Regions from separate parts of the Priestia sp. TRM10 genome, predicted to be linked through region 1. Evidence: riboswitches for the same ligand, from Rfam matches in the RefSeq annotation. Region 1 holds a riboswitch; each other region holds the start of a gene.
The links. A riboswitch is a leader RNA that binds a small molecule or an ion and turns the genes downstream of it on or off. The one in region 1 is predicted to bind S-adenosylmethionine.
Positions count from the first base shown of each region.

Region 2: another riboswitch for S-adenosylmethionine. It lies ahead of metK (methionine adenosyltransferase); the one in region 1 lies ahead of ACK3CR_RS11485 (hypothetical protein).
Region 3: another riboswitch for S-adenosylmethionine. It lies ahead of ACK3CR_RS12425 (trans-sulfuration enzyme family protein); the one in region 1 lies ahead of ACK3CR_RS11485 (hypothetical protein).

Region 1 covers NZ_JBJZOT010000013.1:35,563-46,067, forward strand. The annotation lists gene ACK3CR_RS11465 (YiiX/YebB-like N1pC/P60 family cysteine hydrolase) at 1-346, opposite strand, end outside; gene lepB (signal peptidase I) at 680-1,243, opposite strand; gene ACK3CR_RS11475 (LapA family protein) at 1,334-1,690, opposite strand; gene ACK3CR_RS11480 (YgjP-like metallopeptidase domain-containing protein) at 1,785-2,510, opposite strand; SAM riboswitch class I at 2,748-2,849, shown strand; gene ACK3CR_RS11485 (hypothetical protein) at 2,936-3,181, shown strand; gene ACK3CR_RS11490 (M20/M25/M40 family metallo-hydrolase) at 3,608-5,233, shown strand; gene ACK3CR_RS11495 (DUF2164 domain-containing protein) at 5,297-5,539, shown strand; gene hpaB (4-hydroxyphenylacetate 3-monooxygenase, oxygenase component) at 5,797-7,230, shown strand; gene ACK3CR_RS11505 (NCS2 family permease) at 7,386-8,681, opposite strand; gene ACK3CR_RS11510 (hypothetical protein) at 9,135-10,295, shown strand; gene ACK3CR_RS11515 (MerR family transcriptional regulator) at 10,450-10,505, shown strand, end outside.
Region 2 covers NZ_JBJZOT010000015.1:1,402,387-1,412,891, forward strand. The annotation lists gene ACK3CR_RS23990 (gamma carbonic anhydrase) at 1-304, shown strand, start outside; gene ACK3CR_RS23995 (phosphatase PAP2 family protein) at 444-971, shown strand; gene ACK3CR_RS24000 (glycosyltransferase family 4 protein) at 1,000-2,145, shown strand; gene ACK3CR_RS24005 (ABC transporter ATP-binding protein) at 2,302-2,997, shown strand; gene ACK3CR_RS24010 (ABC transporter permease) at 2,994-4,322, shown strand; gene metK (methionine adenosyltransferase) at 4,362-5,564, opposite strand; SAM riboswitch class I at 5,706-5,816, opposite strand; gene ACK3CR_RS24020 (sigma-70 family RNA polymerase sigma factor) at 6,147-6,689, shown strand; gene ACK3CR_RS24025 (YvrJ family protein) at 6,686-6,844, shown strand; gene ACK3CR_RS24030 (hypothetical protein) at 6,847-7,056, shown strand; gene pckA (phosphoenolpyruvate carboxykinase (ATP)) at 7,257-8,846, shown strand; gene ACK3CR_RS24040 (DUF2584 domain-containing protein) at 8,879-9,121, opposite strand; gene ACK3CR_RS24045 (alpha/beta hydrolase family protein) at 9,157-9,957, opposite strand; gene ACK3CR_RS24050 (ABC transporter substrate-binding protein) at 10,071-10,505, shown strand, end outside.
Region 3 covers NZ_JBJZOT010000013.1:216,654-227,158, forward strand. The annotation lists gene ACK3CR_RS12385 (DUF2515 family protein) at 1-838, shown strand, start outside; gene ACK3CR_RS12390 (hypothetical protein) at 881-1,039, opposite strand; gene ACK3CR_RS12395 (hypothetical protein) at 1,222-1,467, shown strand; gene ACK3CR_RS12400 (DUF1798 family protein) at 1,518-1,877, shown strand; gene yppF (YppF family protein) at 1,945-2,127, opposite strand; gene ACK3CR_RS12410 (YppG family protein) at 2,300-2,671, shown strand; gene ACK3CR_RS12415 (DUF3817 domain-containing protein) at 2,826-3,119, shown strand; gene ACK3CR_RS12420 (RIO1 family regulatory kinase/ATPase domain-containing protein) at 3,238-3,873, shown strand; SAM riboswitch class I at 4,370-4,479, shown strand; gene ACK3CR_RS12425 (trans-sulfuration enzyme family protein) at 4,550-5,725, shown strand; gene ACK3CR_RS12430 (trans-sulfuration enzyme family protein) at 5,679-6,845, shown strand; gene ACK3CR_RS12435 (hypothetical protein) at 6,879-7,139, opposite strand; gene ACK3CR_RS12440 (APC family permease) at 7,220-8,821, opposite strand; gene ACK3CR_RS12445 (hypothetical protein) at 9,400-9,636, shown strand; gene ACK3CR_RS12450 (YjcZ family sporulation protein) at 9,683-9,763, opposite strand; gene ACK3CR_RS12455 (molybdenum cofactor guanylyltransferase) at 9,962-10,505, shown strand, end outside.

The DNA of each region.
Region 1 (10,505 bases):
TATCAATTAGTCTTTTTTTCTCTTCTTCTGAGACGTTATCGCTCATAAATTTATCATGTCTAGCGATAAATAGTTTGCCTCTATAGCTTTCATTTTTATTTTCATAATTTTTAAAGTAGTGGGAGAGTGGAACAATACGTACACCATCATCCTCAACACTTTCCATTACTAGAATACGGTTTTCCCATTTGACAATAACCCCAACATGACTGAAAGAAGAACGTGAAAAAAATCCAATGAGACGACTTATCATATAATGACCAGAGCAAAGTAAGATATCGCCTGTCTGAACTTTTGATAAAGCTTCTTCATAAGAATAAAAAGGCAAATTTTGAATAATAATCATCTCCTTTGCTGTATTATATCGATTTTTTCATATTTGGTATGGGGGGAATGGAAACAATATATAGAAGAAAAAAACCATTCATATTGAATGGCTTTCTTTATATAGAGCTTATTTTTAATTTCGTAAATAAGGTGTTTTTCATTGGAATAGAGCCGTTTTCAGGAAGCTAAGCAGTCAGAAAACAGATTACTAAAAACGCAATAAGGGAGCGGAAAAGTAGCATTAAAATTCCTCCTTGCTCTAATTGCTTTTGCTACTTTTAGTATAAAGGAAAAACGTAAATTCGGTATCAAAATAATATTACAGTTATGTAAAAAAACAGGGAGGTAAGAGTTAATGCATAAAACTGATCTTATTCAGCGGCCAATATCTCATGTTCACTTCCCCAACAATATTATCGATTTTAATAAGCCCAAAATGGCGCCCATCATTGCTTATAGGACGATTATCGCCTAATACAAGGACATAGTCTTTAGGAATCTTAGCTAGGCCTACTATTTCTTTTAGGGTGAAATCATTCGTTACTTGTTCATAGGGTAATTTTTCTTGCTTTGCTTTGCTTAAATAAGGTTCAGCTGTTTTTTGTCCATTTACATAAAGAACATCGTTTTTGAACGAGATATTTTCACCAGGCAGGCCCACAATTCGCTTTACAAGATATTCTTCCTTATGCTCGGGAGATTTTAAAACGACGAGATCTGCTCGCTGGGGCTTTCCATACTTATAGTTTACTTTATTGACGACAATTTTGTTTCCATCTTTTAAGTTAGGTAGCATTGAATCCCCTTTTACTGTATAAGGTTGGAAGAAGAAATGTTGAATAAAAAAGGATAAAATAATAGCTAATATGATGGTTTTTACATAAGACCAAAGTTCGCTTTTTGTACTTTTTGTCAAGCTACAATTCGCTCCTTTTAATAAAGATAGTTGGATGCTATGCAACACAAAGAAGGCTAGTACATTTCCCTGTACTAACCTTCTACATCTTTATTTATTTAGCCTGCTCTTTATACCAACATTTTTATTTTCGGAAGAAGATATTTCTTTTTCCTTCTTTTTTGCGGCCGTTGGATGGTCTTTGTCAGCTTCAATAGAAGGAGGTACTGATGCTCCATTTTTTTGAAGTTGACGGATTTGACTCTGAAGACGAATGATTTTAACCAAACTCAATGATACAGCTACAACGCCACCAAATACAGCAGAGCCAAGAATAACGAGAATCAGTGGCCAGTCTTGTGTACCGAATACGTAGTTAAACTGAACGGGTTCATCATTTACAATAGCTAAAATAGCAACGATAAGAGCAAAAACAAGAGCTAAAATAAAATAGCGTTGTCCTTTCATAAAAAAACTCTCCTTTTTAGGTGGATCAGTATTTTTATGTTTATACCCCTCAATTATAAGTATGAAACCATTTCAGCTCTACTACTCCTTTAATTTATAGAGAGAGCGTATGTTCTTTTAGCCACTCTAAGCGTTCATTATAGTCTTCAAAAAGGGAAGAAGGATTTTGTTCCACTTCTTTCGCGATAACAGCTTCAATTGTTGCCATTGGTGCCATAAGCAAATGCCAATCTGCTTTTACATCTCCGTTGTTGTAAGAAACAAGGTTAGGCGATTCCTCCCATGTGATAGAAGCTACATCGTTTGTTAAAAGAGGGTTAAGGCTTTTTAAAATATCTTTTGATTTATCATGGCCTTTTGTTATGTACCATTCTTTTAACATAGTAAAGATTTCTTCATTCGTTTTTGCTTCATCCCAGCTTGTTGGAATTTGTGCTGTGAATTTTGAATATTTAAAAGCGAAAGATGGAGTATCTTCAGTTGTTTCGATGTTTAAACGGTACTGACGTCCAAGGTAAAAGAAACGCTCTCCAGATTGAAACGATTTCTTTTTATCAGATTTAACAACGTTTTCTGCTTCTGTTATCTTTTCTTCATCTTGATGATGATTTTCCTCAGAAGTTTGAACGTCTCCTAGCTGCTCAGCAATCCAGTCAGCTTTGCGGGCTAATACAAATTGAAGGTTGCTTTTTGTAAAACTTTTCGGTACAGTAAGCAGAACCCCTTCATCTTTGCAAACTGAAATTTGAACGTTTGTTGTATTTTGAACTTGGTGAATCGTGTAATTGAAACTATGCTTTTTTGTTTTAAAATGATACATATTGAAACTCCTTTCTACAAATTTTCATTGTATATGTAAACTAAGGTGAAGGTCAAGGTTACACCGATAACTTCTTATTAATAATATCAGGAAATCGATACATATGCTCAAACCGTTCTTTCATTTTTACTCAAAATGCTCATTTACAAAGTGAAGAATAGTTGGTATAATTCCATTATTCACAAACATATATTGTTTATTAAGACAGTCAACTTTATTAACAATAGAAAAATATACAACTTATCAAGAGTGGATAAGAGAACTGGCTCAATGATTCCACAGCAACCTGCGTATGCAAGGTGCTACTACCAGCAAAGCAAACGCTTTGAGTGATAAATGTGCAGAGAAAAGATGCCAATCGCTTTTAGCGATTGGCATTTTTCTTTTGCCTTTGTCGAAAAGTATATTAAAAGGAGAGAGATAAAATGAAACATGTCGAGTGGAAAGCTTATGTTGAAAAAAATTTAGAAAATGTGGTGTCAGAAGTTTATATTCATTCCCTTGAGACATTTATTCAAATTATCGCTAAAGATTGTGACTGTACATATTCAGTAGCTATTGATTATAAGGACCTACAGAGAAGTGATGATGAGAAAGTGTCTAACCTTCTCTTAGAAAAGCTTCAGAGAGTCGGCTTTGAGCATAAAGAAAGAGTGCTTGCCTCTTATTAGAAAGCGAGAACGAATCTAGTATTCATCACGTATAATAAAGTGAGCAAACTACCTCTATAGGATGTTTGTAAAAACGCTATGAGTAGCGCAAAATAAATTTGTCGAAATTTTTTAAAAAATATACATCCTAAACAGTCAAAAACTGTGTTATCTTATATAAAAGGTAAATTGAGGAAGGAGCGACGGTCATGGATTATTCCATTGAATATGGAAGCGATCAAAGCAGTGAAGAACTAATTGATCATATCTTGGACTATTTAGAAGCAAAATAAGAAAAAAGAGCAGCCTACAAGTGAAAGAGCTGCTCTTTTTATTTGGTTTTCTTTCTTTAAAAAGTGGTTGACGTAAAAAGGAAGATAGCGGAGAATGGGCTTAATTATAGCAGCATAAACATTGCTTTCTAAAACGTCGAACAGGGGGGAGAACATGAAAGGGCAAACTTACTTTCAAACAAAACAACAGCTCATCGACCTTCTTTGTGAACTTGTGTCCGTTCCGAGTATTACTGGAAGCTCTGCAGAAGGAGAGATGGCCAAGTTTATTCATCGTAAGTTTCTACAGCTTCCATATTTCAGAAAACACCCTTCTTATGCTCAATTACATGATACGGAAGACGGCAGATTTATTGTAACTGCTTTTGTAAAAGGTCGAAAAACAAATAAAACGGTTATTCTTGTTAATCATCATGATGTTGTTGGAGTTGAGGGATATGGGATTTGGAAAGATGCTGCCTTTAACCCCATTGAACTAACAAAACGATTTTATGGGCAGCGTGAGCTTGTACCATTTGAAGTCCGCCAAGACTTAGATCGAGGAGAATGGCTTTTTGGACGTGGAATTATGGATATGAAAAGCGGAATGGCGACTCAAATGTCTCTCATTGAACGAGCGACAAATGGAGACTTTGAAGGAAATCTGTTGTTTTTATCTGTTCCAGATGAAGAAGTAAGTTCGGTAGGAATGAGAAGAGCAGTACCTGTTTTGCTTGATTTTGCAAAACAACACAGTTTTCAATATTCTCTAGTCTTAAATGGAGAACCGATGTTCAGTCGTTATCCTGGTGATACGAAAGATTATTTATATGTTGGATCGATTGGAAAGGTATTGCCAGGTTTCTTTTGCTATGGAAAAGAAAGTCATGTTGGAGAGCCTTTTGCAGGCCTTAACGCTAATTTACTTGTTAGTGAGCTTACAAGAGCATTAGAGCTTAATACAGACTATTGTGAAGTGATTGAAGGGGAAGTAAGTCCTCCTCCAACTATTTTGTCTCAGGGAGATTTAAAGAAAGAGTATTCAACACAAACCCCAAACAGAGCGTTATCTCTTTATAATTTCTTAGTGATGAAGAAGCCGATGGATAAGTTTGTTTCTTCGCTATTAGAAAGTGCTCAGCAAGCAGCTCGTGAAGTAGAGAAGCACTATAATAATCGCGCTTTTCATTATGGAATGATGCAATCTTCTACTCCAAGGTCTGTAAATGTTCACGTTTTTACGTATGAGAAACTTTATAAATATGGAGTGGATACTTACGGGAAGGAACACGTTGATAGTTTAATTAAGAAGGTACAACATGAGACGTCCTCTCTCGATCATAGGGAACAAACAACGGCTATTTTGAATAAGCTTGCTCTTTTATGCAAAGAGCTTTCCCCAATGATTATTCTGTTTTTCGCACCACCATACTATCCTGCTGTATGTACAGATGATCATCCGCTTATAAAAAAACTTGTTCAAATACTAACAAAAACAGGTGCAGAAAAGTATGGGATAGCGTTTCATAAGCAGCTTTACTTTGGAGGCATTTCAGACCTTAGCTATGTTGGACTTGATCATGCGTTAGAAACTTTCTTGCCACTTGTTCACAACATGCCATTGTGGAAGAAAGGCTATGATATTCCATTTTCTGACCTAGAACAGTTTAAAGTACCTGTCTTTAACTTAGGTCCTAGAGGGAGAGACGCGCATCAGTGGACAGAACGACTTGATGTTAATTATTCATTTGGTCCTCTTATGGATTTGCTACACATGACTGTAAAAGAATGTTTTAAATAAACAAGATTCCTGGTACATTGAAGAGAACAATAGTAGAAAGCTAGAAAAGAGAGGGTACACTGTATGGAAATTTTATTATCAAAAGAACAAAAGGCAGAAGTGATTGATGAAATTCAACGCTTTTTTCTAGAAGAACGAGGAGAAGAAATAGGAGAACTTGCCGCTGAAACAGTTTTTTATTTTATAAAAGAAAATGTCGGAGCTTATTTCTATAATAAGGGAATTGAAGACAGCAAAACGATTGTAGAGCAGAAAATATTTTCTGTAGAAGAAGATTTAGAAGCTTTAAAAAGAATCAAAAGATGAAAATAGACCAAAAGAAGAACAGATTTTAAATGATGTTCTTCTTTATTTATGTTCGCTTAGTAAACATATTTATAAGTGAACTTTAATAAAGTCTGCTTCATCACTTTTCTCCTTTTAAAAGTAAAGACTTATAGGCTCTTCACCATCTTTTTTGTTTGAAGTCCTCTCTATCTTATTTAGGTTGTATATTCTGTTTCTTTTTTTAAAAGAGTGAATACGATATAGAAGACAATAACAGTGAAGAGGAGCGGGTTTCTTTGGGAATCATAGATGGAAAAGAGTTTGTTACAAGGTTAAACCTTTTAAGAAATGATGTATGGGTAAAAGGAGAAAAAGTAAAAGGAGACATTAGTGAGCACAGTGCTTTTCAAGGAGTTGTAAAAAGCAAAGCGGGACTTTATGACATGCAAGATGGCGAGCATAAATCAGTCCTTACTCATTCTGAAGAAGGAAAAACGTACGGAACAGCTTTTATGAAACCGAAAACAAAGGAAGATTTAGAAAAGAGGAGAAAAGCAACACAGCTTTGGGCTAGGAAATCAGGTGGGATGATGGGAAGGGCCCCTGATTATATGAACACAGCTCTTATGGCTTTTTCATCAGGAGCTTCGTTAATTGAAAAGAAGCATAAACAAGGTAGTGAGAACCTTGTTCAGCTATATGAGAAAGCAAAGAATCTCGATTTATCTTTTACACACACATATGTAAGTCCACAGGTTAATAGAGGATCTTTTTATTATGAAGAATTAGAAGAGGAACCAATTGCAGCTCAGGCAGTGAAGAAAACAAAGGACGGTCTTTTATTTAAAGGAGCAAGATTACTTGCTACACAAGGTGGTCTTACGGATGAACTTCTCGTTTTTTCAACGGGTGGAAAAGGATTGGATGAGAAAGGAGCTTTTGCTTTTTCAATTCCTAGTAATACAGAAGGACTTACGTTCTTGTGCAGAGAACCATTTTCTTATCATTCTTCCTCTTTTAATTATCCATTAAGTTCGCGTTTTGATGAGCTTGATGCAGTCGTTATATTTAACAATGTTTTAGTTCCGTGGGAGAGGCTCTTTTTCTATGAAGATAAACAAGCAGCGGAAAGTCTTTTTTTGGGAAGTAGCTATGTTGCCCTTATTCTTCATCAAGTTGTGTCCCGTCAAGTTGTTAAGTTGGAATTTACATTAGGTGTAGCACAGTCAATTGTAGATACTATTAATATTAGTGAATATCAGCACGTGCAAGCGAAGATAAGTGAAATTGTGATCGCTTTAGAAACAATGAGAGGATTGCTTTTGACATCAGAAACAGAAGCTCAAAAGGATCAGTTTGGTATTATGGCTCCGAGCGTACATCCTCTCTATGTTGCTGTAACTCTTTTTTCTAACACATATCCCCGCTTAACTGAAATAGTAGAACTCCTTGGTGCAAGCGGTCTTATTACTCTTCCAACAGAAGCTGATTTTGACTCTGAAATGGGAGAAAAGCTTAATTACTATTTGCAAAGTTTTTCAAAAGGAGGATATGAACGTGTCAAACTCTTCCGCCTTGCATGGGATATGACTCTAAGTGCTTTTGGTACACGTCAAACATTGTATGAACGTTTCTTTTTTGGCGATCCTATTCGTCTTCTTAGCAATATGTATCGTTCATATCCAAGAAGAAACTATCAAGAATTTGTAGAAAACTTTTTAGACCAATAAAAAGCGGATCATCCGCTTTTTTATTTAGTTTGGTTGCTGTAGTGAAAAAAACGTTTCCAAATTTTTGTAGTAAAACAATTGTTATCTGTGGAAGTTTAGATGAACCGTTATATAAAAAAAGACAAACGGACCGCGGAACGGCTCGTTTGTCTTTTTTAATGGGAAAAGAACATAAGTTGAATAAAGAATAAAAGCGCAAAAATATAAACAAGAGGGTGAACGCTTTTTCCTTTTCCTTTTACTAGTTTAATCAGGGGATAAGAAATGAAACCCAGTGCAATACCTGTTGCAATGCTTGATGTTAAAGGCATGCTTAAAATAACAAGAAAGGCTGGAAAAGCTTCATCAAGTTCTTTCCATTCAATCTTAGCAACAGATTCCATCATTAAACTTCCAACGATGATTAAAGCAGGTGATGTAATCGCAGCAATTCCTGAAACAGCTCCTACAAGAGGGCTGAAGAAAGCAGCAACAATGAATAGAATGCCAACCGTTAATGTTGTTAACCCTGTACGGCCTCCAGCAGCAACTCCTGAAGATGATTCAACAAAGGCTGTTGTTGGGCTTGTACCGAACATTGCTCCAAATGTTGTTCCAAATGAATCAGAAAGAAGTGCTTGACGCAGGCGAGGCATCTTTCCATCTTTCATAAGTCCTGCTTTTTGAGCAACGCCAACCATTGTGCCTGTTGTATCAAAAATCGTAACAAGCAAGAAAGAGAATACAACAGCATAAAGGCCGTGTGTAATGACATCGTTCAGTGCTGTAATAGGATTAAAAACAATAAGTCCCTCTGGTAATGATGGGAAAGAGAAAAATCCCTCTTTAAATGAAAGTTGCCCTGTGCACAGAGCGATAACTGCGGTTGCAATCATGCCGAGGAAAAGGGCTGCATTTATACGTAATGCCATTAAAAGAAGTGTAATGGCAAGTCCAACAATGGTAAGGAAAGTGCCTGGTTCTGTTAAATCTCCTAGTTTGACGAGGTTTGTTGGATCATCAACAATGATATTAGCATTTCGTAAGCCGATAAAAGCAATGAAAAGACCAATTCCGGTTGTGATAGCGTTCTTTAAACTATCTGGAATTGCATCAATTAATTTTTCTCGAAAAGAAGTTAGAGAAAGGACAAGAAAAATAAGACCAGCGATAAATACCGCAGAAAACGCTGTTGTATACGTAATACCTTCCTGTGAGCAAATAACAGCAAAATAAGCATTCAAACCCATCCCTGGAGCAATTGCAACAGGATAATTAGCCGCAAGGGCCATCCAAAGGGTTCCAATTACAGCTGAAATAATAGTAGCTGTAAAAACTTGCTCAAAAGGAACGCCTGCACTTGATAATACGACAGGGTTAACAATTACGATATATACCATTGTAAGGAACGTTGTAAGCCCTGCTGATAGCTCTGTACGAACGCTCGTATTTGCTTCTTGTAATTTAAACATGTTTACCTCCAAATTACGAACATTTTTTGTGAAACAACATCCATAATATTCGTTTTTTGAGTATAGTGCAAGAGTTTTTCATATTTCTAATAGAAATGCAGTAAACCCTTCTCTTGTAATTAGTAATGACCAATTTAAAGAAAAATATTTTTGAAACCGAATGCATTCTGTCCCGTAAATATAAGTGCAGGACAGAAAGTTTATTACTTTTGGAGATGAATTCTGGAATAATAATTCCTGATAAGGTTCTAATTTGAAGTTTTTCTAATATTAACCAAGGGTAATAAAGAACTAGATAAGTAGAAATTTTTGTGAAGTATAAGACCTATTTCTTCCAAAAAACATTGACGTTAATTTTGTCTTTATGGTTTAGTAGAAGTAGTGCAAAAATGGAGATTGGGAAATCGAGAGGAGGTAAGAAGCTACAATATATATGCAGTAGCTTCGAACTATATGAAAAAACGTAAATTACTTATTACAAACACAGCTTTACTTGGTACAGCAGCAATCGCTTTAACAGCGTGTAATAGCGCTCCAGGAGAACAATTAACAAAAGCATACAGCAATCTGGAAACGGTTAAATCTTTTGAAGCAACAACAAAATTATCTTTCAAAGATATTAAAATCGACGCAGCTGAGTCTGATCCAGAGATGCAGCAAGTAGTTGACGTGTTGAAAAACTCTTCTTTAACAATGGATACGAAGTATGATCAAAAAACGAAGAAACAAGAAGTTGTATTAAACATTAAAGCAAAAATGGGTATGATGGCTCTAGATGCTAAAGTACCAATGCTTTTTGATGAGAAAGCAAATACATTCTATATTGAGGCAGATAGCCTTGTTGATAACATTTCTCCATTCCTACAAGGATCTGGAATCGATATTAGCAAATTCAAAGGAAAAACAATTTCTATTGATCTTAATGAGTTAGCAAAAGATGATCCAGAGCTTCAAAAAGAACTTGACGCAATGAAAAATTCTCAAGACACAGCACAGCTTCAAGAAAATATGCGTAAAGAACTTGAAAAACTTCTAAAAGATAAATCAGAAGATGATTTTAAAGAAGAAGATGGAAAAATTACAGTTAACTTCTCTGATAAAGAGGTTAAAGGTCTTATTGATAATTACCTTAAAGAAGCAGACTTAACAGCTGAAGAGCGCAAAGAGTTTGATAAAGCGTTAAATGATTCAAATGCAAAATTCAGCGGTCTTACGTTAACAAGTGAAGTTGATGGAGACCAGCTTGTATCTGATTCTGGCAAATTCTCTATGACTGCTGAGCCAGAAGGTGACAAAGTTTCAATGGACTTTACGTTCTCTTCTAAATATAATGATAATCTTCCGAAGTCTTCAGATATTAAAGTGAACATGAACGTTGACTCAGAAGATGGCGGCGGTACATTTGCAGTCGATACGAAAACAAACTACAAGTCTGTAAATAAAGATGTGAAATTTACAGTTGATACAAAGAAAGAAAATTTAATTACAACAGATGAACTTGAGCAATACTTTATGCCAGCAACACCGGAAGTTCCAGCAACTGGTGAAGAAACACCGACAACACCGGAAGTTCCAGCAACTGGTGAAGAAACACCAGCAACATCTGCTCAATAATTTACAAAAAAGCCCTGCTCCTTGTAGCGGGGCTTTTTTGTAATATCTCTTCTTTTTTTGGCGAATTCATACTAGTTTTGTCAAACAGAAAGGGATTCATCATTTCCGCTCGAATGTAATTTGGTAAGGAGAAGAAACGAAGGGGTGAGCGGATATGAAGACACATGAAGCTGCACGTGAACTTGGAGTTAGTTCTCAAACCGTTATAAA
Region 2 (10,505 bases), on a different contig from region 1:
AATTGAAGATGATGTAACAGTTGGTCATGCCGTTATTTTACATAGCTCAATCATTCGTAAAAAAGCATTAGTTGGAATGGGTTCCACAATTTTAGATGGAGCAGAAATCGGCGAAGGAGCTTTTATTGGTGCAGGAAGTCTTGTTCCTCCTGGTAAAAAAATCCCTCCAAATTCTCTTGCTTTTGGACGGCCGGCTAAAGTTATTCGAACGCTAACAGAAGAAGACCTAAAAGAAATGGAACGCATTCGTACAGGCTATGTAGAAAAAGGACAATATTATAAGCAGCTGTCTCCTCTTGAATAACAGAATTTACACACCGCTCACACGGTGTGTTTTTTTTGTAAAGAAAAGCTACACGATAATTTTACAAATTCTTAGCACTAACTCTAAAATTTCTTTCTACAATAGAAGTAAAGGCTGTAAAAAGGAGATGAAAAACGAAATGGAAAGATGGCTAAAAAGGGCCTATATATTTGAATGCTTTTTATTCCGTTCACTTAACAACCAATTTCATCGCAAATGGTTGAACGGGTATTTTCGTTTTATTACACATCTAGGAGGAGCAGCTGTCTCCATTAGCGTTTGTCTATTACTTCTTTTCTTGCCTTTTGAAACATTGAAGGCAGCAAGTTTAGCGAGTGCTTTAGCGCTAGCTTTAAGTCATATTCCAGTTGCTCTCTTAAAAAAACTTTATCCACGAAAACGACCTTATCTTCAAATTATAAATAGCTATGTTTTACAGAATCCTTTGCGTGATCATTCTTTTCCATCTGGTCATACGACAGCTATTTTTGCTATCTCAACACCTTTTATTATTTCATTTTCTGCTCTTTCTCTTTTACTTCTTCCACTTTCATTAAGCGTCGCACTCTCAAGAATTTATCTTGGTCTTCATTACCCAAGCGATGTTGCAGCTGGTATGCTTATTGGCAGTTCATTTGGCTATGGATGTTTTTCTTTTTTTCTGTAGATCATGATTTTTCATTGGAGGGATTGAAATGAAAATTGCCATCTTCACAGATACCTTTACACCTGATGTTAATGGGGTTGCGAAAACATTGAAAAGACTCACGGAGCATTTGCGTAATGAACATATTTCATTTCAGCTTTTTGCTCCTGATAGTACGGGAGAAAAGCCATATTCGCTCAATGTTCATCGATTTATGAGCTTACCGTTTTTTCTTTATCCACAATGTCGGCTCGCCCTTCCCAACATGCTCAAAATCCGGCAACAGCTTCAATCTTTCAAACCAGATATTATTCATGTAGCAACTCCCTTCAATGTAGGACTTTGTGGAATTCACTATGCTAAAAAATTCAACGTTCCTCTCGTTGGTTCTTATCATACTGATTTTGATCAATATCTTTCTTATTATGATTTAGAATTTCTTTCTCCTCTTGTCTGGAAGTATATGCGATGGTTTCACCGCTCAATGAAAACGATTTTTGTGCCTTCTCAAGATACAAAAGAAACGCTTATGCGACATGGTTTTTCTAATCTTTCCATTTGGTCCCGCGGTGTTGATCATCGCCTTTTTCATCCTCACTACCATCAAAAAAATGTTCGGGATGCTTACCATATTAAAGAACCCTACGTTATTACATATGTTGGGCGGCTTGCTCCTGAAAAAAATTTAGAACTTCTAATGAATGTAGCTCAGGCACTTCCTGCCAAGCTGCGAGATAAGATCCATTGGCTCATTATTGGAGATGGACCAATGAAAAAACAGCTTGAACAAAAGGCTCCCAGAAATATGTCTTTCACAGGATTTCTAAAAAGCAAAGAAATTGCACCTTTGTACGCAGCCTCTGACTTGTTTTTTTTCCCTTCTACAACTGAAACGTTTGGAAATGTTGTTCTTGAAGCTGCGGCTTCAGGAATCCCAACAGTTGCAGCAAATGCAGGAGGAGTAAAATCGATTGTGAAAGATAGAAAAACAGGTTTTTTATGTGACCCTACTAACCCTGATGAGTTTATTAAAGCAGTGACCTATCTTTTAACAAGGCATCATGATCGACTGCAAATGGGAAATGAAGCTCGTCATTACGCCCTTACTCAAACATGGGATCAGATTTTCACCAACCTTCTTACTCAGTATGAAGAAACAATTTCAATTGCTTCTACCACAAGTAAGCTTGCTTAAAAAGAGATCCTCGTTATCAACGAGGATCTCTTTTTATATTTTCTGCTGAAAAAAGTATTGACTTTCTCTCTTCTTCAACATACAGTATTAACTGTACTATTTATATTAATACACTTATAACGATTTTATTTTATAAAATGAAAGAGAGGAAAAAGCATGATTAGCATAAAAAACATTTCTCATTCTTTTAAAATTGGCAAAAAAGGAACAGAAGAGACTGTTCCTGTCCTAAAAGATGTTTCTATGGACATTCCTAAAGGTGAAATTACCTGTATTGTTGGAAAAAGTGGCTCTGGTAAATCAACGCTTCTTAACTTAATTTCTGGCTACATTGCCCCAACAGAAGGAACCATTGAAATCAATAATCAAACGGTCACAAACTTCAATGAAAAGGAATGGGCTCAGTTTCGTCTTGAGCATTTTGGGTTCATCTTTCAAAACTTTCAACTTATCCCTAGCCTTACTACATATGAAAATGTTGAACTGCCGCTTACTTTAAAAGGTATGCGCAAGTCTGAACGAAAACAAAAAGTTTTAGAAATTCTACAAACAGTTGGATTAGAGAACCACCGTAACCATTATCCTAATGAGCTTTCAGGAGGACAGCAGCAGCGTGTCAGTATCGCAAGGGCACTTGTTTTGAACCCTTCTATTATTCTCGCAGATGAACCAACAGGAAGCTTAGATTCAGAGACTGAGAGAGTTATTCTTTCTTTCATTCAAACGTTAAATAAACAATACGGAATTACATTTGTCATGATTACTCATGATGAAGAAGTATCCTCTATTGCACATCATAAGCTTCATTTACACGATGGTGTACTACGTAAAGAAGGTGTATGTAAAAAATGAATTTTAAAGATCAAGTTAGTTTTATTAAACGAAATATGAAGAAAAACCGACTCCGTGTCTTTATGACCGTTCTAGCAACAGCAATGTCGTGTGCATTTCTTGTTGTTCTTGCTTCAATTGGTTTTGGAATGCAAAAAACAGTTACAGACGAAATACTCTCACAGCAGATCGTTACAAAGATTCCTATTTATGGTAGCGAAAAGAATACAAAAGATTTAAGTGGTGACTTAAAAAAAGACTTAAAAGATAACGAAAATGTCAAAGCTATTGTTGAACGTACAACGGTTAACGAACCTATTCAAACAATGCTTGATGAACGATCTAGCGAGAACTCTTCTCTCATTTTTACGAATATGAAACAAGAAACAAACGCAGGAATGAGTCTTTCAAAAGGACGGATGCCAACTTCGTCACATGAAGTTATTGTTGGCTATAATTTTGCAAGCCAGCTTTGGTCTAAGAAAGAGCAGGAAAAGTTTGAACAAGAACTAAAAAAGTCTGAACAAAATGCAAATTATGATTTAAAACAACCTAAAGGGTTTCAAGGAAATGTCTTAAATAAAAACATTACTCTAAAGGTGTCTAATACAGACGAAGAGACTGGGAAAGTAAAGGAGAAGAAATCTTATACTTTTAAAATTGTAGGCATTGCGAAAGAAAACCCAAACGATTGGGTTGTTGATTCTAACATCTTTATAAGCAGTTCATTTCTAAGTGATTTCTCAAACGTTCTCGGAGTTGAAGAGGAGAGCTTTTCAACAGACTTAGCTGTTTTTGCAGATAAATTTGAGCATGTAGAGCAATTAACACAAGCGCTTTTAGATAAAGGTTATCAAGCAAACTCTGTTACACAGCAGCTTGATAATATTAACAAGTTTTTTACAGCTTTCAAAATTGGACTAGTATTTGTTGGAACTATCGCTGTAATTATTTCAGCTATCGGTATCTTTAATACAATGACAATGGCTGTCACAGAACGAACTCAAGAAATTGGGATTATGAAAGCGATTGGTGCACAACCAAAAGTTATTCAAAAAATCTTTTTAATGGAAAGTGCTTTTATTGGAGTTTTAGGATCTATTATTGGAATTATTGTGTCCTACATTGTAAGTTTTGGGGCAAATGCTATTCTACCAATGATTCTTACTTCTGTATTAAGTGAAGGAGCGGATGATTCGTTCCATGTCACTTATTCTTATATTCCGATTTCACTCATTATTATCGCTGTAGTTATTAGCGCTAGCGTTGCGGTTCTTTCAGGATTAAGACCCGCTCGTAAAGCAACAAAAACAAATGTCCTCTCTGCTTTGAGAAGAGAGATATAAAAAAAGCTTGTCACTAATTTAGTGACAAGCTTTTTTTGATTACTTTTCAAGGGCTTGAGTACGAAGAGCTTCAGCTTTATCCGTTAATTCCCATGGTAGTTCAACATCAGTACGACCAAAGTGTCCATAAGCAGCAGTTTGCTTATAGATTGGACGACGTAGGTTCAACATGTTGATAATTCCCGCTGGGCGAAGATCAAAGTTGTTGCGAACAACGTCAACAAGTACTTCTTCAGATACTTTGCCTGTTTTGAACGTATCAATTGAAATTGATACAGGTTGTGCAACACCAATTGCGTATGCAAGCTGTACTTCACATTTGTCAGCTAAACCTGCAGCCACAATGTTCTTTGCTACATAACGAGCTGCATATGCTGCTGAGCGGTCCACTTTTGTTGGATCTTTACCAGAGAAAGCTCCACCACCATGACGAGCATATCCACCATACGTATCAACAATGATTTTACGTCCAGTTAAACCTGCATCACCTTGAGGGCCACCAATTACAAAACGACCTGTTGGGTTGATGAAATATTTTGTGTCTTCATCAATAAGCTCTGCTGGTACAACTGGGTTAATAACATATTCTTTTACATTACGTTGAATTTGCTCAAGCGTAATTTCTGGATGATGCTGTGTTGAAATAACAATTGTATCAATACGAACAGGTTTATCATTTTCATCATATTCAACTGTTACTTGTGTCTTAGCATCTGGACGAAGGTAAGGAAGAATTTCTTCTTTACGTACTTCTGCTAAACGACGAGCTAAACGGTGTGATAATGAAATTGGAAGAGGCATAAGCTCTTTTGTTTCATTACAAGCAAATCCGAACATAAGACCTTGGTCTCCTGCTCCAATTGCTTCAATTTCTTCTTCAGACATTGATCCTTCACGAGCTTCAAGAGCTTGGTCAACACCTTGAGCGATATCAGCAGATTGCTCATCAATAGATGTTAATACAGCACAAGTTTCAGCATCAAAACCATATTTTGCACGAGTGTAACCAATTCCTTTAATTGTTTCACGAACAATTTTCGGGATATCTACATAAGTAGAAGTTGTAATTTCCCCCGCTACTAATACTAAACCAGTTGTTACAGATGTTTCACAAGCAACACGAGCATTAGGGTCATTTTCTAAAATAGCATCAAGGATTGAGTCCGAAATTTGGTCACAAATTTTATCTGGGTGGCCTTCTGTCACAGACTCAGAAGTAAATAAACGACGTTTAACTGACATCTTTGTTCCTCCTTCTAAAGGTAGCAAATCTATGATACGGTACTCATTCCCTTATTATTGTAAATAAAGTTCCCTCTTACACACATATAAAAAAACCTTTCCTAGCTTGAGGAAAGGTTTAACGTCAAAGTTTGCCTTTCGCTCTTATCGATCAAGGTTTCCCTTGCGTCAGGTTAGCACCTTTTCATCTTTAATTGATGACGGTTGCTGGGTTTCATAGGGCCATGTCCCTCCACCATCTCGGGATAAGAGAGTATCCGTTCAATGACTTATCTTAACGTACAAAAGGGAAAAGTGTCAATACGTTTTAGGAACTTCCTTTTCCTTAATACGTTATCCGGTTCATTTAAGAGAGAAAACTCTTTTTTCTCTAGTCTAGGATATCGTTCCTCTCCTCCTATCTATCACAGAGAGTAAGGAAGAAAGACTCTGTTTCAGATAGCTATAATAAGGTAAACTTTTAAAAAAGATGGTTGTTTTTTCACTAGAACTTTCCTCTTTACTTTACTATAGGCAGATTTTCTAGCAGCATATTTTTTTTACCCTAAAAAAGAACATACGTTCCGGTTAGGAGGATTTTTTATGAAACCTTTTCATTCTTTGCCTAATAACTCCTTATTAAAGCATTTTTTCTCTTCAGCTTCTCACCAAAGAAAGTTTGAGAACTACCAGCAAAATCCAAGCAAGCAAACAAAAAAAGAGCTTGATCAAGCTTTTAAATGTTTTTATGAGGAAGTTCGACTTGTCGCATACTTTTCTCGATTTCTTTCTTCAGAAGCTATCACGTTTAAGAAGAAGATTCAAAAATATGAATATACTCACTCTTTTATATTGGATAAACCAGTGTTTGAAAATAACAGAGAGCCTAGAATAAATATGATCAAAGATGACAGTTTTTGTAATTATTATCATCAGCATGAGGAACATATAGAGGAATGTATTACAAACGAATACACTTATCACTGTGTCAAAATGCTTACAAAACGCGAAAAAACCGTTCTTTATCTACATTTTTATGTTTGTTTAACAAACGTTGAAATTGCTCAAAAGCTCGCTGTCTCTCCCCAAGCCATCTCAAAAATGAAAAAAAATGCCCTAAGAAAACTGAGGAGGTCTAGAATATGATGGAAAGTATAAGTATTGTCTCTCTTATCCAGCATGCAGGATTTCCAATAGCAATGACATTCTACTTGTTATCCCGTTTTGAGAAGCGCATGGAAAATTTAGAACGCGAAGTATCCCAACTTCGTGCACTTCTGCAAGGTAGAAAGGAAGGATAATTTTGAACGAACAAACTAAGAAACAATATAAAATGGCTGTTCTCAATCTGCTTCAACCTAAGATTGCAAGCCTTGTAAAAGAAGCCCATCCCGTTTATCAAGAAGATTTAGAACAAGAATTAAAACTCAAAATGCTTGAGAAAATGCAAACTCCTTTTTTACACAATATCCCTAGTTTCTTTGAATTTGTGTCATCTAACGAAAAAGAATAAAATTCAAATTTAAATTGTATAACACTTTTAAATTATAGAAACAATATAACACTCAACCCTTATTACAAATTTATTTATCTAATATAATATCAGTAAAGCGATGCACTTTTTTCATAAATTAGTATAGACTATTTAAATAAATGTGTTATACTCTTTTTAAGTTAAAATAAAAACGTTATGAAAAAAGGATGATATTGCTTATGAGTACTGTCGATATGTCAACAAAATTAACTGAACTATTAACGCTTCCGTCTGTTCAACATAACCTTGCAACACCTTCTCTTGTTGAACGTATTTTAGATCGTAAAGAAGGTATATTAACAGAAACAGGAGCCGTCAGTGTTGCAACAGGAAAGTACACAGGGCGTTCTCCTCTTGACAAATTTGTTGTTCGTGATGCTTCTGTCGAAAAAAAAATCAATTGGGGGCAGGTAAACCAACCAATTGCTCCTGATACGTTTTCTCGTTTATATGAGAAAGTTGTAAATCATTTAAAGAAAAAAGATGAACTTTTTGTATTTGATGGTTTTGCAGGGGCAGACGAGAAATACCAGCTTCCTCTTCGCGTTATTAATGAATATGCATGGCACAATCTATTTGCGCGTCAGCTATTTATCCGTCCTGACAAAGATGCAGATTTAAAGACTCATAAACCTGAGTTTACAATTGTATCAGCACCTGACTTCAAAGCAGATTCGGCTATAGATGGAACAAACTCTGAAACATTCATTATTATTTCTTTTGAAAAGCGCATTATCTTAATTGGGGGAACAGAATATGCTGGGGAAATGAAAAAATCCATTTTCTCTGTTATGAACTTCCTTCTTCCTGAGCAAGATATTTTATCAATGCATTGTTCAGCGAACGTTGGCAGTGAAGGTGATGTTTCCCTTTTCTTTGGTTTATCTGGAACAGGAAAGACAACCCTTTCTGCAGATGAAAACCGTCGCCTTATTGGAGATGACGAGCACGGATGGTCAAATTCTGGCGTCTTTAATATTGAAGGTGGATGCTATGCTAAATGTATTGGTTTAACAAAAGAAAAAGAGCCTCAAATCTTTGATGCTATCCGTTTTGGAGCAGTGCTTGAGAACGTTTTTGTAGATCCAAAAACAAAAACTCCAGACTATAACGATAACGCACTAACAGAAAATACAAGAGCAGCTTATCCACTTGAGTCTATTGATAATATTATAAAACCAAGTGTTGCAGGTCACCCTTCAACAATCATCTTTCTTACAGCAGATGCAACAGGTACGCTACCTCCAATTAGCAAACTAACAAAAGAACAAGCTATGTATCATTTCTTAAGCGGATACACTAGTAAACTAGCAGGAACAGAACGAGGTGTCACAGCACCTGAAGCCACATTCTCTACGTGCTTTGGCTCTCCATTCCTTCCTCTTCCTGCTACTGTATATGCTGAGATGCTTGGAAAGAAAATTGTAGAACACAGTGTGGACGTTTACCTTGTAAACACAGGATGGACTGGCGGCGTTTATGGCGTTGGCCAACGTATGAACCTAGCTTACACACGCGCAATGGTGCAAGCAGCACTTGAAGGTGAACTTGCTAATGTAGAAACAGTGCAAGACGGTATTTTTGGGCTTCATATGCCGATGCATGTTCCTGGAGTGCCAGATGAAGTTCTGCAGCCTTTCAAAACGTGGAAAAACCCTGATGAATATAAAAATGCAGCAACAACGCTTGCATATCAATTCAAAGAGAATTTTAAAAAATTCTCAACAAACAATTCTGAGATTGAAAAGCTTGGTGGACCAATCGTTTAATCGAAAGAGCGAGCGCAACAGCGCTCGCTCTTTTAGTTTGTAGAATTCAAGGAAATGAACTCATATGTTAAAAAAGTCGTTTCTTTGAACCATTCTATTTTCTTTATGATTGCTCGTCCTCGACTTTCGCCTTCTTTAGTCGTACGGATGTCAATTGGAATATCAAGTGGGTAAAGACGGTATCCACTTTTTTTAAGTGCAAACTCGTTCTCCCCTATTCTTTCTTCGTTGCCTTTTGTTACAATCATCGTGTTTAGCTCCATTGGCATACCCATAAAAATCACCTCTTTTTTTTTATTATATCAAATTATCAAACCTGTGAAAGACTTGAATGCTTCTTCATCCAGCTTGTAAGTGAATGAACAATTCGGCGATTTTCACGTGGTGGAAAGTAATGTGTAAACCCCTCAAAGTACCATGCTTCATATGTATGATTTAGCTTTTTGAGTTTTTCTTCTAATTTGTAAGCATGTTGCACTGAGACATTTTCATCATGTACTCCATGTATAAGCAGTACAGGACAAGAAATTTGATCCACTTCATAAAGAGGAGTACGCCACTTATAAGCCTCTGGTACCTTATTTGGACTTCCTCCAATAACGCGCTTCATCATTCTACGCAAGTCTTTTCGCTCATTGTAGGTGAGCACCATGTCTGTTACACCTCCCCATAATACAAGAGAGCGAACGGTATCGGATAATTCAGCAACCAAAAGAGCCATTACTCCTCCTCTTGAAAACCCAAAAACGTGAATGTTATCCTTGTCTACTTTTGAATGTTGCTCAAGCACTCCTAAGGCACTCAGCGCGTCATAACGATCTTCTCCTGCAAAATCTTCATTTCCTTCTCCCCCTTGGTTTCCTCTATAAAAAGGGGCCATTACAACAAATCCTTCTGAAGCAAATTGAACAATTCGCCCAACTCGAACCATGCCAACGCTTTTAATGCCTCCTCTCAAATATAAAAAACCGTCGTATCTTCCGTTAGCTACAGGCTCTGCCAAAAGTCCTTTAACACGCAGTCCATCCACCATATATTCCACAATATGAAGGAGTACATGCGGATTTGGTGATGGAAATCGCTGCTTACTAACTACCGTTCCATTTAGCAAAAAACATCATCCTTTAAAATAATTTTTCTAGGCATTCACACAAATTGTCTCCTCCTCATATTTTATCAATATAGACAAAAGAAGTCTTTTTAAAGGAGGTTTACTCTTTCATGATGAAAAAAGGTAAAGTTTATTTATCTATAGCTCTTCTCTTAGTTTGCTTAAGTTTGTTTGGGTGTAGTCAAGAAACGAAAAAAACGGTCAGAGTTGGGGAAGTAACCCATTCTATCTTTTACGCTCCACAGTATGTGGCTGTTTCCAAAGGTTTTTTTGAAGAAGAAGGTTTAGATGTTGAATTAAAAACAACGTGGGGCGGAGATAAAACAATGACGTCTTTACTATCAGACGGCATTGATGTTGCTCTCGTTGGTTCTGAAACATCCATTTATGTGCAATCTCAAGGAGCAGATGATCCTGTCGTTAACTTTGCACAGTTAACAGAAAATGATGGAACTTTTTTAGTAGCAAGAGAAAAAATAGAGAACTTCTCATGGGAACAGCTTAAAGGTTCTACATTTCTCGGTCAGCGTAAAGGTGGCATGCCACAA
Region 3 (10,505 bases), 180 kb from region 1:
CCTTGCAAGTATGGTATCCCGCAATGCAGGATGGAATATGTGTGATTTAGAAGGAGCGTATTTTTCTTTTGCTTTGAAGAAAAACCTAAGAAAACGTCTTTTTTTAACATATGAGCGTGCCAATTGGCTCATTTTCAAAGATGCATACCCACAGCTTTTACTTTATGAATTATCAAAAAAGAAGAAGAAGTCGCTTTTTTCATTGCTTTCTAAGTTCGATGTTCATTCTTTTATGGAAGAAGAGTGGACTCGTTTTTGGGAGGAAGGAAAGAAAAAAAGGCTCGTCCATGCGCTCATTGTGAATGAACAGCATATTATCCAACAACCTGTTATTTCTCATCCTGTTTATCAGAAAAGAGTGTTTTCTCGTCCTTTTTTCAAACTTCAAGAAATGTTGCATTTTAGCTCCGTTCTATTTCCAACAATGCAAGGAGAGCTTTATGGTCTTTCTGTATATAACTTTTTAAAAGTTGAAGAGCGTATTGAACTAGGGATAAAGCTTTCAGAACTTCTTTTTCACAGAGAGCTTTTTACTTTATTTGATGATTTTGCTTCTTCAACTCCTCATACAGGATCTCGTTATGATTATGAACAATACTTTAGAGAAAGAGGAAAAATAGCCACCCCATATCTTCGTTCTGCATTTAGACCTGTTGCTCATCATGAGACGCAGAGAGATAAATGGGTTGAAAGCAAAGAAAAGCTTGAAAGATGGCTAGTAGATATGCCTCTTGTTGAAATTGTGAACATTACAAGATGGTATAAAAAGAAACAAAGGATGCTTCACTTCTATATGTTAGTAGAAGGAAGAATTAAAGAGCTCATAAAAGGAAAATAAAAAAGGACACCAACATAATGTTGATGTCCTTTTTTTATGATATTAAGTAGAAGGACGATTTGGTCCATCTTGTTTTTTGCTCATCTCTGTTGAGTTTCCTGCATCCATTTGTTGATCTGCAAGATTTTGAGCAGCGTTATGTTGTTTTTGAAGTGTTTGTTCAGTGCTGTCATTTGTGTTGTTTTCGAAACGTTCTTTCATTGATATCCACCTCCAATCGTTAGTATGGTCGATTATCTGAAAATCATACATTTTAGAAAATGTCGAATAACCGTTAAAAAGAAGATTTATTTAGCGAATCAAAACTAGTTTTGTCAGCGAGAAAGGGAGGAAAGAAAAAAGAAAGAATAAATAGAAGAACATAGCGTAGAGGAGGAAGACAAATGAATAAAAAATGGGTTCGTAAAAGTGAGCTTTTAGGTCTTTTGGATCAGGCGATTGTAGGTTTAGACGAAACTGAAAAAGAGCTAGGAAGACGAGTAAGCGAAAAAGCGAAAGAACAGCCCACTGCGTCAGAAGAAATGCTGTCTTCAATCAAAGCCTCTCTTTTAGAAATCGAAAAAGCAGTTGATGAACTAAAATATGTAAAAAAGTCTGAATATCGCATCGCTATCGCAGAATCAATTTAATGTTACAACTTTTTATTTCCATGTTACAATAACCTCTTAGAGGTGATTTGATGTCCAACGTTTATAAGCTTACTGAAAAGCTTCTATCTTATAATGAAGAAGCTTCTAATAGATTAAAGGTTGTAAAAGCGAAAGAACAATCAGCAGATTTTTATGAGGAAGTAAAGCCATATGCTGAAACGTTTTTTTCATTGCTTGATGAATGGGAAAAAGCTGTAAGGAAATGGATTCTAGAGACGAAACCCAAATATGTTCATTTTACTCAAGTTGATGCAGCAACTGAGAATTTACACAATGTTATTTTGCAATCGTTCCATAAAGATACAAGAGCTAAACAATTTAGCAAAATGTATATATCAAATAAGTATTTTTTAGAATCTATTTTAGCAGAAAGAGAAAAAGGAGCTTAATAAAAGCTCCTTTTTGTAGGAAATATAAAAAAAGAGAGCGCTTACTTTATTAAGCGCTCTCTTAGTATTAAGGAAAAGTTAAATTAGTTGCTCCATCTTGTTCAAGTGCATACATCACTTTCTTGTACTCGCTAAGACTCAATTCCCCTTTTAAATACTTGCGCCTAGCAAAATCGAGTAGCTGATCGTGATTTTCTGGTTCACATTGTTTTACGTCAACAAAACGGTTACGAAGTGTTTCAACTGTCATTTTAAACTCCCCCTTACCCCTTTTTTATAGTTTAACACAATAATCGGCAAGTTCCTTTTGTTCGAAAAATTTAGAATTCCGACAAAAAATGACAAAAAACGATAAATTTCGTATTCACGTCTGCCTAGGCTGTTTACATAGTATAAAAATGAAAAGAGAGGGGGAAGAACGGATGAGAAGAGTTCATCAGTACAGATATGCACCTATTCAAAATTACGGAAATCCCTATTTGTATCAAAGTCATCCATATGTAAACAACACTCAGTTTGTAGATGTCCCTTATACTCCTAACATGTACAATCAACATATAACAACCGGTGGATATATGCCACAGCAGAATATGTATGAACAAGGTCAGCCCCACTACTATCCTAAGCAGTGGATGCAAACAAAAAGTCAGCCACCGCAAATTTTAGCACAGTTTAAGAACAGCGATGGTACGTATAATATGGATAAAATGATGAATACAGCAGGTCAAATGATGAACGCTGTTAACCAGCTATCAACGGTTTTTAAAGGTGTTACGTCGATTTTTAAAGTATAGGAAAAAGCCGGGTATTCCCGGCTTCTTAATGTCATGAAACTGTCACAGGAACAAGGTGATAAAAGATTTGTAACTTTGGTATACTAAAAACGTAAGCACATAAAAAATGAATTTGGACATACATAAATAAAAACAATACAAAGGAGACGATAATATGATGAACTCTCCACTCGGTGGAATGAGGTTTGTAGGACTCATTGAAGGGCTTTCTCTCTTAGCTCTTTTAGGAATTGCAATGCCGCTTAAGTATATAGCAAATATCCCTGAAGTTGTAACAGTTGTTGGTTCTATTCATGGGGGATTGTTTGTTTTATATATTTTAATGGTTGGTTATGTCACGATGAAAGTACGTTGGTCATATAAATGGATTGTAAGTGCTTTGTTAGCATCTGTTATTCCATTTGGTAATTTTATTTTAGATACAAAGCTACGCAAGTTCTCAGCTTAAAAAAGTCATCTCAAAAGAGCTTTTACCAAAGGTAAGAGCTCTTTTTTTTAAAAGCATATTATTATGGAAAGTGTGAAATTTGTAGTATGTTTGAAAAAAGAGTGAAGGGGGAAAAAATGTGAGGAAAGCTTCAGAACTCGTAGAGGAAGTTAAGTTCCAAAAAAAAGGCTCTTCATATTCTCTTATTCACCTGCCAAGAGAATTAAAAGTAATAGGAACAGGGAGAAGTGCGTGGGCTTTTAAAGTGAAAAATGAAAATAAAGTGATTAAACTATTTTTTCCTTCGTTTGATCACTTAGCGCAAAAAGAGGGAGAAGTGTATGAAAAATTATCACATTCTCTCACTTTTCCTGAAATATATGAAGTTGGACCAAACTATATTGTAATGGAATATATTAAAGGCAAAACGTTTTATCAGTGTTTAACAACAGGTGTGAGAATTCCTACAAAAGCAATTGAAGAGGTTGAAAAAGGACTTGCCTTTGCACGCTCGAAAGGATTAAACCCTTCAGATATTCATTTACACAATCTTATTCTAACGCAGGATAAAGAAGTTCGTATTATTGATGTTGTACGCTATACTCAGAAGAAAACATGCTATCAGTGGCGCGATTTAGCAAGAGCTTATCGCTATTTTTATCAAAAATCTTATTTCCCAAAAAAGTTTCCAAAATGGTTTTTAGAAGCAATTGCTTATTTATATAAATACTGCAAACGTCTTAGTCAGTATCGAAATAATAAGGAGCTGAAATAATCATGGGAAGATTGAGCAAAATTATCAGATTACTGAAGAATCCTAAAGTCCAAAGAGCTATTAAAAAAGGTGTTCCAATTGTAAAAAAAGAGCTTCAAAAGCGTAAAAAGAGATAGAAAGGAACAAACTCACAAGATTAGATGTTCCTACGTTTGTCTATAATGATAAAAATAAGATAGAGGAGGAATAAGGCAATGGACTTTCCTTTATATGAGGCAACAAAAAGCGTAGCAGAATACAATGAACTAGTGAGTGAAAGATTAAGAAGATGGGACTGCACTGTATATTCCATCACTGCTTTTTTATATGAGTAAAAGAAACAGCAGAGACATTCGTTTCTGCTGTTTTTTTAATATATGCTTAAAACAGGATATAGTAGAAAATCCTTTTGAATAGTGTGTATATTTAACCTTTTTAGAAAACTTCGTTGACAAACACTCATATTTTTACTAAAGTAAGATTAATTACTTAACAAAATCAATGAATTATAAATTTACTCTTATCAAGAGTGGCGGAGGGACTGGCCCGATGAAGCCCGGCAACCATCAAGTAATATACTTGAACGGTGCCAATTCCTGTAGAACAAATTGTTCTTACAGATGAGAGATTTCGGATTAGCCGCTCTTTCATTTGTAAAGAGTGGCTTTTTTATATTGAGGAAGAAAGGGAGAATATTATGCATATTGAAACAGAGTTAGTAAGATCAGGAATGAAAAGAGATGCTGCAACAGGTTCACTTACAACGCCAATTTATCAAGCATCTACGTTTGAACACCCTCGTTTAGGAGAAAGCACAGGTTACGATTATTCTAGAACAGCCAATCCTACTAGAACATCGCTTGAAGAAGCAATTGCGGTTCTTGAAAAAGGAGAAGTAGGAGTTGCTTTTTCATCAGGTATGGCTGCTATCTCAGCCATTTTCCTTCTTCTTGAAAAAGGCGATCATCTTATTATCTCAAAAGACTTATATGGTGGAACATATCGTATTCTTGAAGATATTGTCAAGAAAAATGACGTAGAGGTTACATATGTTAACACTGAAAATTCAGAAGAGATAAAAAGAAATCTAAAAGAAAATACAAGAGCTCTATTTATTGAAACACCAACAAATCCACTTATGCACGTTACAGATTTGCATGAAGCAATTGCTATTGCAAAAGAACATGATCTTTTAACAATTGTTGATAACACATTTATGTCTCCATATCTACAGCAGCCACTTGTACTTGGTGCAGATCTTGTTGTACATAGTGCAAGTAAGTATATAGGCGGACACAATGATGTTATTGGTGGACTTGTTGTTAGTCGATGTCGTGAGCTTGGTGAACAAATTCGCTTTTATCAAAATGCTATTGGTGCCATTCTTGGACCACAGGAATGTTTTCTCCTTCTTCGTGGCTTAAAAACATTGGCATTAAGAATGGATCGCCACGAGGAAAATGCTTTGAAAATTGCTCAGTGGCTTGAAGAACAAGATTTGATTGATAAAGTATTTTATCCAGGATTAGAAAGTCATCCAGGCTATAACGTAATGAAGAAACAAGCAAAAGGCTTTGGAGGAATGCTTTCCTTCTCTGTAAAAGAAGAAGCCCTAGTGCCTTTCTTATTAGAACATCTTCAAGTAGTTACGTTTGCTGAGAGCCTAGGAGGCGTTGAAACATTAATTACGTTCCCTGCACGCCAAACACATGCTGATATTCCAGAGGATGTTCGAAATGAAATTGGAGTAACGAATTGCTTGCTTCGCTTATCAGTTGGTATTGAGCATGGAGAGGATTTAATTCAAGACTTTAAGGAGAGATTTGATGAGTACAAAAGATCAGAAGTTCAGCACAAAGCTTATACACGCTAAAACTCACGTTGAAGAGCCATTTGGTTCTGTCAATGTGCCTATTTATCAAGTAACTACGTTTAATCAGCAAAAAAATAACCGATACGATTATTCTCGATCAGGTAACCCTACACGAGAAGCTCTAGAACATACTGTTGCATCCTTAGAAAATGGAACGTATGGATTTGCTTTTTCATCAGGTATGGCTGCTATTTCTTCTGTTTTATGTTTGTTAAAAAGTGGAGACGAAATTATCGTTTCACATGATGTATATGGGGGAACATTCAGAGCGGTTACACAGCTCTTCACTAATTTTAATATTAAAGCTGTGTTTGCTAATACAACAGATATTAAAGAAGTAGAACAACGTATTACAGAAAAAACAAAAGCGATTTTATTTGAGACTCCATCAAATCCGTTCTTACACGTAACAGATATTAAAGAAATTGTGCGCCTTGCAAAAGAATATGATTTATTTACGATTATGGATAACACGTTTATGACGCCATACTTACAAAAACCGCTTGATAAAGGCGTAGATATTGTCGTTCATAGCGCAACGAAATATCTTGGAGGTCACAGTGATGTTGTAGCTGGAGTTGCCATTACAAATAGCGAAGAGTTTGCTGGGAAAATTGGGTTTGTACAAAACGCTTTTGGAGCGATTTTAAGTCCTAATGATAGCTGGCTTCTATTAAGAGGGATTAAGACACTAAAAGTACGTCTAGATCAGCAACAAAAGTCAGCTTTAGAGCTTGCGCAGTGGCTAAGTGATAACTCACAAGTAGATGAGGTGTATTATCCAGGACTTCCATCTCACCCACAGCACAAATTAGCAAGTGAGCAAGCAAGTGGCTACGGGGCTATCATTTCCTTTAAATTAAAAGATAAAGAAGTAGCAAAAGAGACGCTTAATCATGTTGTTCTCTCTTCAGTTGGGGTAAGCCTTGGAGCAGTAGAGAGCATTTTAACGCATCCTGCTACGATGACTCATGCAAGCATGCCTCTAGAAGATAAAGAAGAACGAGGCATTACAGAGCATCTTCTTCGTATTTCAGTTGGCCTTGAAGATGTTGAGGATTTAAAAGAAGATTTAAAACAAGCATTTGAGAAAGCGGAAAAGGCTTTTTCATATAAATAAAAAATAAACGTCAAGGAATTCATTCCTTGACGTTTATTTTATCGCGTCATAAATTTGTTCATACAAAGCTTTTAATGCTTGTTTCGTCTCATTTTCTAAAGAAGACTGTTCAATTCGAGTAAGGGCAGTTGTAAGCTGAACTTCTTTTGATTTACGAATACGAGGGTGCGACCATGCTGAACTTAAATCTTCTTTTATAAGCTCTTTAAGTTTTTCTTCAGCTTCTTTATAGGAAGAAAGCTGGCGGTTGTTCCAAAGAGATAAATAAGCTTTTAATAAGCCTTCATAATTCATTTTAATAGCTCCTTTGTGAAAAATAAAAGCTGCCAGAAGGCAGCTTTTATTTTAACTTTATTCAGTTTGCGAAACAAGCTTTATTTAGCAGGTTCTGCGTTAGCTTCCGTTTTCTCTTCAGGTATAGGCTCATCATTATCAATAATTGCTTTTGGTAATCCACTATATTTAGCCCAGTAGTAAATAGCTAGTGCTACTACAGTGACAAGAATTAAGTCTACAGGATTTTTTAATGTCTCTGTTCCTCCACCAAATGAACCAAGGTAAGAAATAACAAGCATGATAATGTAATAAGCAATTAACCACCAAGCAGATTTTAATTGTTGTGCTAAGCTTACTTCTTTTGTTGGTACATATTTAGAGAAGATAAGGTATAGAACAAACATAACAAGCTGAGAACCTAATAACCAAGAGTTTGTTTTCCATCCTGACCAATATACGATAAAGCTTGCAAAGATAAATGAAAGAGGTGCAATAATACTCATACCTTTAAGCTTAAACGGTTTTTTTAGGTCTTTTGCATTTACTCTAAACGCAGCAGATGAAATTGGAGCTACTACATATGAAAGAATAAGGGCAACCGAACAAACGTTAACAAGCGCGTCCCATGATGGGAATGGTAATGTCCAGAATACAGATAGTCCAAATGAAAGCCATAGAGAAGAACGAGGAATTCCTGTTCCTTTATCTACTTTTGAGAACGTTTTGAAAAGTGTTCCAGTACGTGACCATGCATAAACGAGACGGGATGCTGTATTCATAAAGATGTTTCCACTCGCTCCTGGAGAAACAACAGCGTCTAACACAACAATTACAGCTAACCAACCTAAACCTAATGCAATGGCAATATCTTTAAACGGAAGTGAAAATTTATCGGCAATTTGCGCCCAATCGTTACCGATCATATCTGTTGGAATACTTCCGAGGAAAAGAACTTGCATTGCTGTATAAATAAGGGCTGAAAGAATAATACAAACAACTAACGCAATCGGAATGTTACGCTGTGGGTTTTTAACTTCACTTGCGATTGAAACGATTGGATGTAATCCAAGATAAGCAAACATTACGCCACCTGTTGCAATTGCTGTTTGAACTCCTTGTCCACCAAATGGGGCAAACCCAGCTACTGAGAAGTTAGCTGATTTAAAATGGAAAGCAAGAATAACGATAATTGTGACAGGAACTAAATATTTGAAAACTGAAATAATAGCGTTTGCTTTTGTAAATGCTTTAACACTCCAGTAGTTCAGTAAGAAAAATAGAGCGAGTAAAGCAAACTGCAACAGCCATCCAATAACAGTTGGTGACTCTGAATTCGCTTTTGTTAACCCTGGGAACCAGAACGCTAAATATTGACGAACTGCCGTTACTTCAATCGAAACTAAGCTTGTATAGGCGATAATCGTTACAAAAGAAATGAGATACCCAACTAACGGACCGTGTGAATATACTGGGTACCGAAGAATTCCACCTGTACGAGGTAATGCTGCCCCGAGCTCAGCATAAACGAGACCAATTAAAAGAATAATGGCCCCCCCGATTAACCAAGCCAAACTTCCTACTGGACCTGCTTTTGAAGCAACACTACTTACAGCAAAAAGCCAAGCTGAACCGAAGATTGCTCCCAATCCAATAAGAATAAGATCAAACAATGATATGGACTTTTTAAAATTTCCAGACATCAACTTCCTCCTTAAAACATTACAAAACTTACGACTAATGTGGTTTATAAGAACATAAAATCTTTTTACTTATTTTCTCGCAATGATGTGCTCATTACGCGTGAAATAAAATGGAAAGTTTTCGGTTCCTCCTCTCTTGAGATATTGAGAAGAGTACGGTAGTTCAATATCTCCACAACTCTGTAATTTTTTTCACATTTTTCTTCTTACGTCATATTGACACAAAAACAAAAATATGAATAAATCGCTTATGGTTTCTAAACCTAACAAAATATTACCCAATGTTCAAGGTTCTAAACCTATTGTTATGAAAAATGAAACTTTGTTGCACCGCTTGCTGTATATAATGTAAGCGCTATCTTTAATTAATTAAAATAAAACTATTCTGACATTTATCTTTTTAAATATTTTGTTTTGTTGTAAAGAGAAATGTGTATGCGTTTTTATCTATAAAATGAAAGAAATATTCTAGGACAACCGATGTTGTTCATATGTATGAAAATAAGCAGAATATAAAGGAGGAGACTATTATTTCACAACGTGAGGAGAACCAACGAGATGGGCAAAAAAGAGGGTTTGTGAAAAATACGTCAAATGAAGTAAATGAGCTTTTTCATAAAACAGTTGATACAGCAAACAATATTGTTAAAGGCGTATCCGGAAAAGGTGGATTGGTTGGAAAGGTAACAGATACATCTTCGAACATTTTGAAAGGAACATCAAGCAAGGCAAACGAGATGATTGGGAAATCTGCAGATACAACTGGGAAAATGGTTAAGAAGACTAAAAATAAATTTTTTGGTCCTAAAAAATAAAAAAAGAGCCTCTGAGCTTACAAGCGCTCAGAGGCTCTTTTTCTTCTTAGTAAGTGTAAGAAGTACCGATGATGATAAGCAAGATGAACAAAACGACAACTAATGCAAAGCCAGAATTAAAGCCCATTTTATTGCCCTCCTTTGTTTCTAAAGTAAATCTAACTTCCCTCTTTCTTTCTGTACTTTTAGCTTATGCAGAAGAACATAAAACGTATAGGTTAATGAATTAGACAAGTTGCCCGTTTTTACGAAGTAACCTTAAATGAGTACATTGAGGTACTGAAAAAACTGTGACATAATCAACTAAAAAAGGAAGGGGAATTCTATGGACATAGCAGGGGTGTTACTAGTAGGAGGAGAGTCTAGACGTTTTGGAAGACAAAAAGCTTTTGCTCATTGGAAAGACAAAGAATTTTATCAATGGTCATTTGAAGCCCTTAATGAAGAAACACAAAACACAGTAATTATTAGTCATCCATCCCTTGAAGAAAAATTAAAAACGATGTATGACCAAGTGTATCTGGATGATTTAAAATATCGTGGAAAAGGGCCTCTTGCAGGCTTGTATACGGGAATGAAAAAAATAAAAGCAAACTGGTACGCTATTCTCCCTTGTGATACACCAAATATAACAGGGGATGTGCTTGCTGAATTAAAAGAACTCAGAGACGAACGTTTTGATGCAATTGTTCCTGTGATAGAAGAAAAGAAGCAGCCACTAATCGCTCTTTATCATAAAAGAACGCTTCCTTTTATTATAGAGAACCTTGAGGAAGGGAACTTGAGAATGAGCAGTCTTCTAGACTCGATTTCTGTACTTTTTGCTAACAACCTTAAAAGTCCTTCTTTTGCTTTTCTTAATATTAATG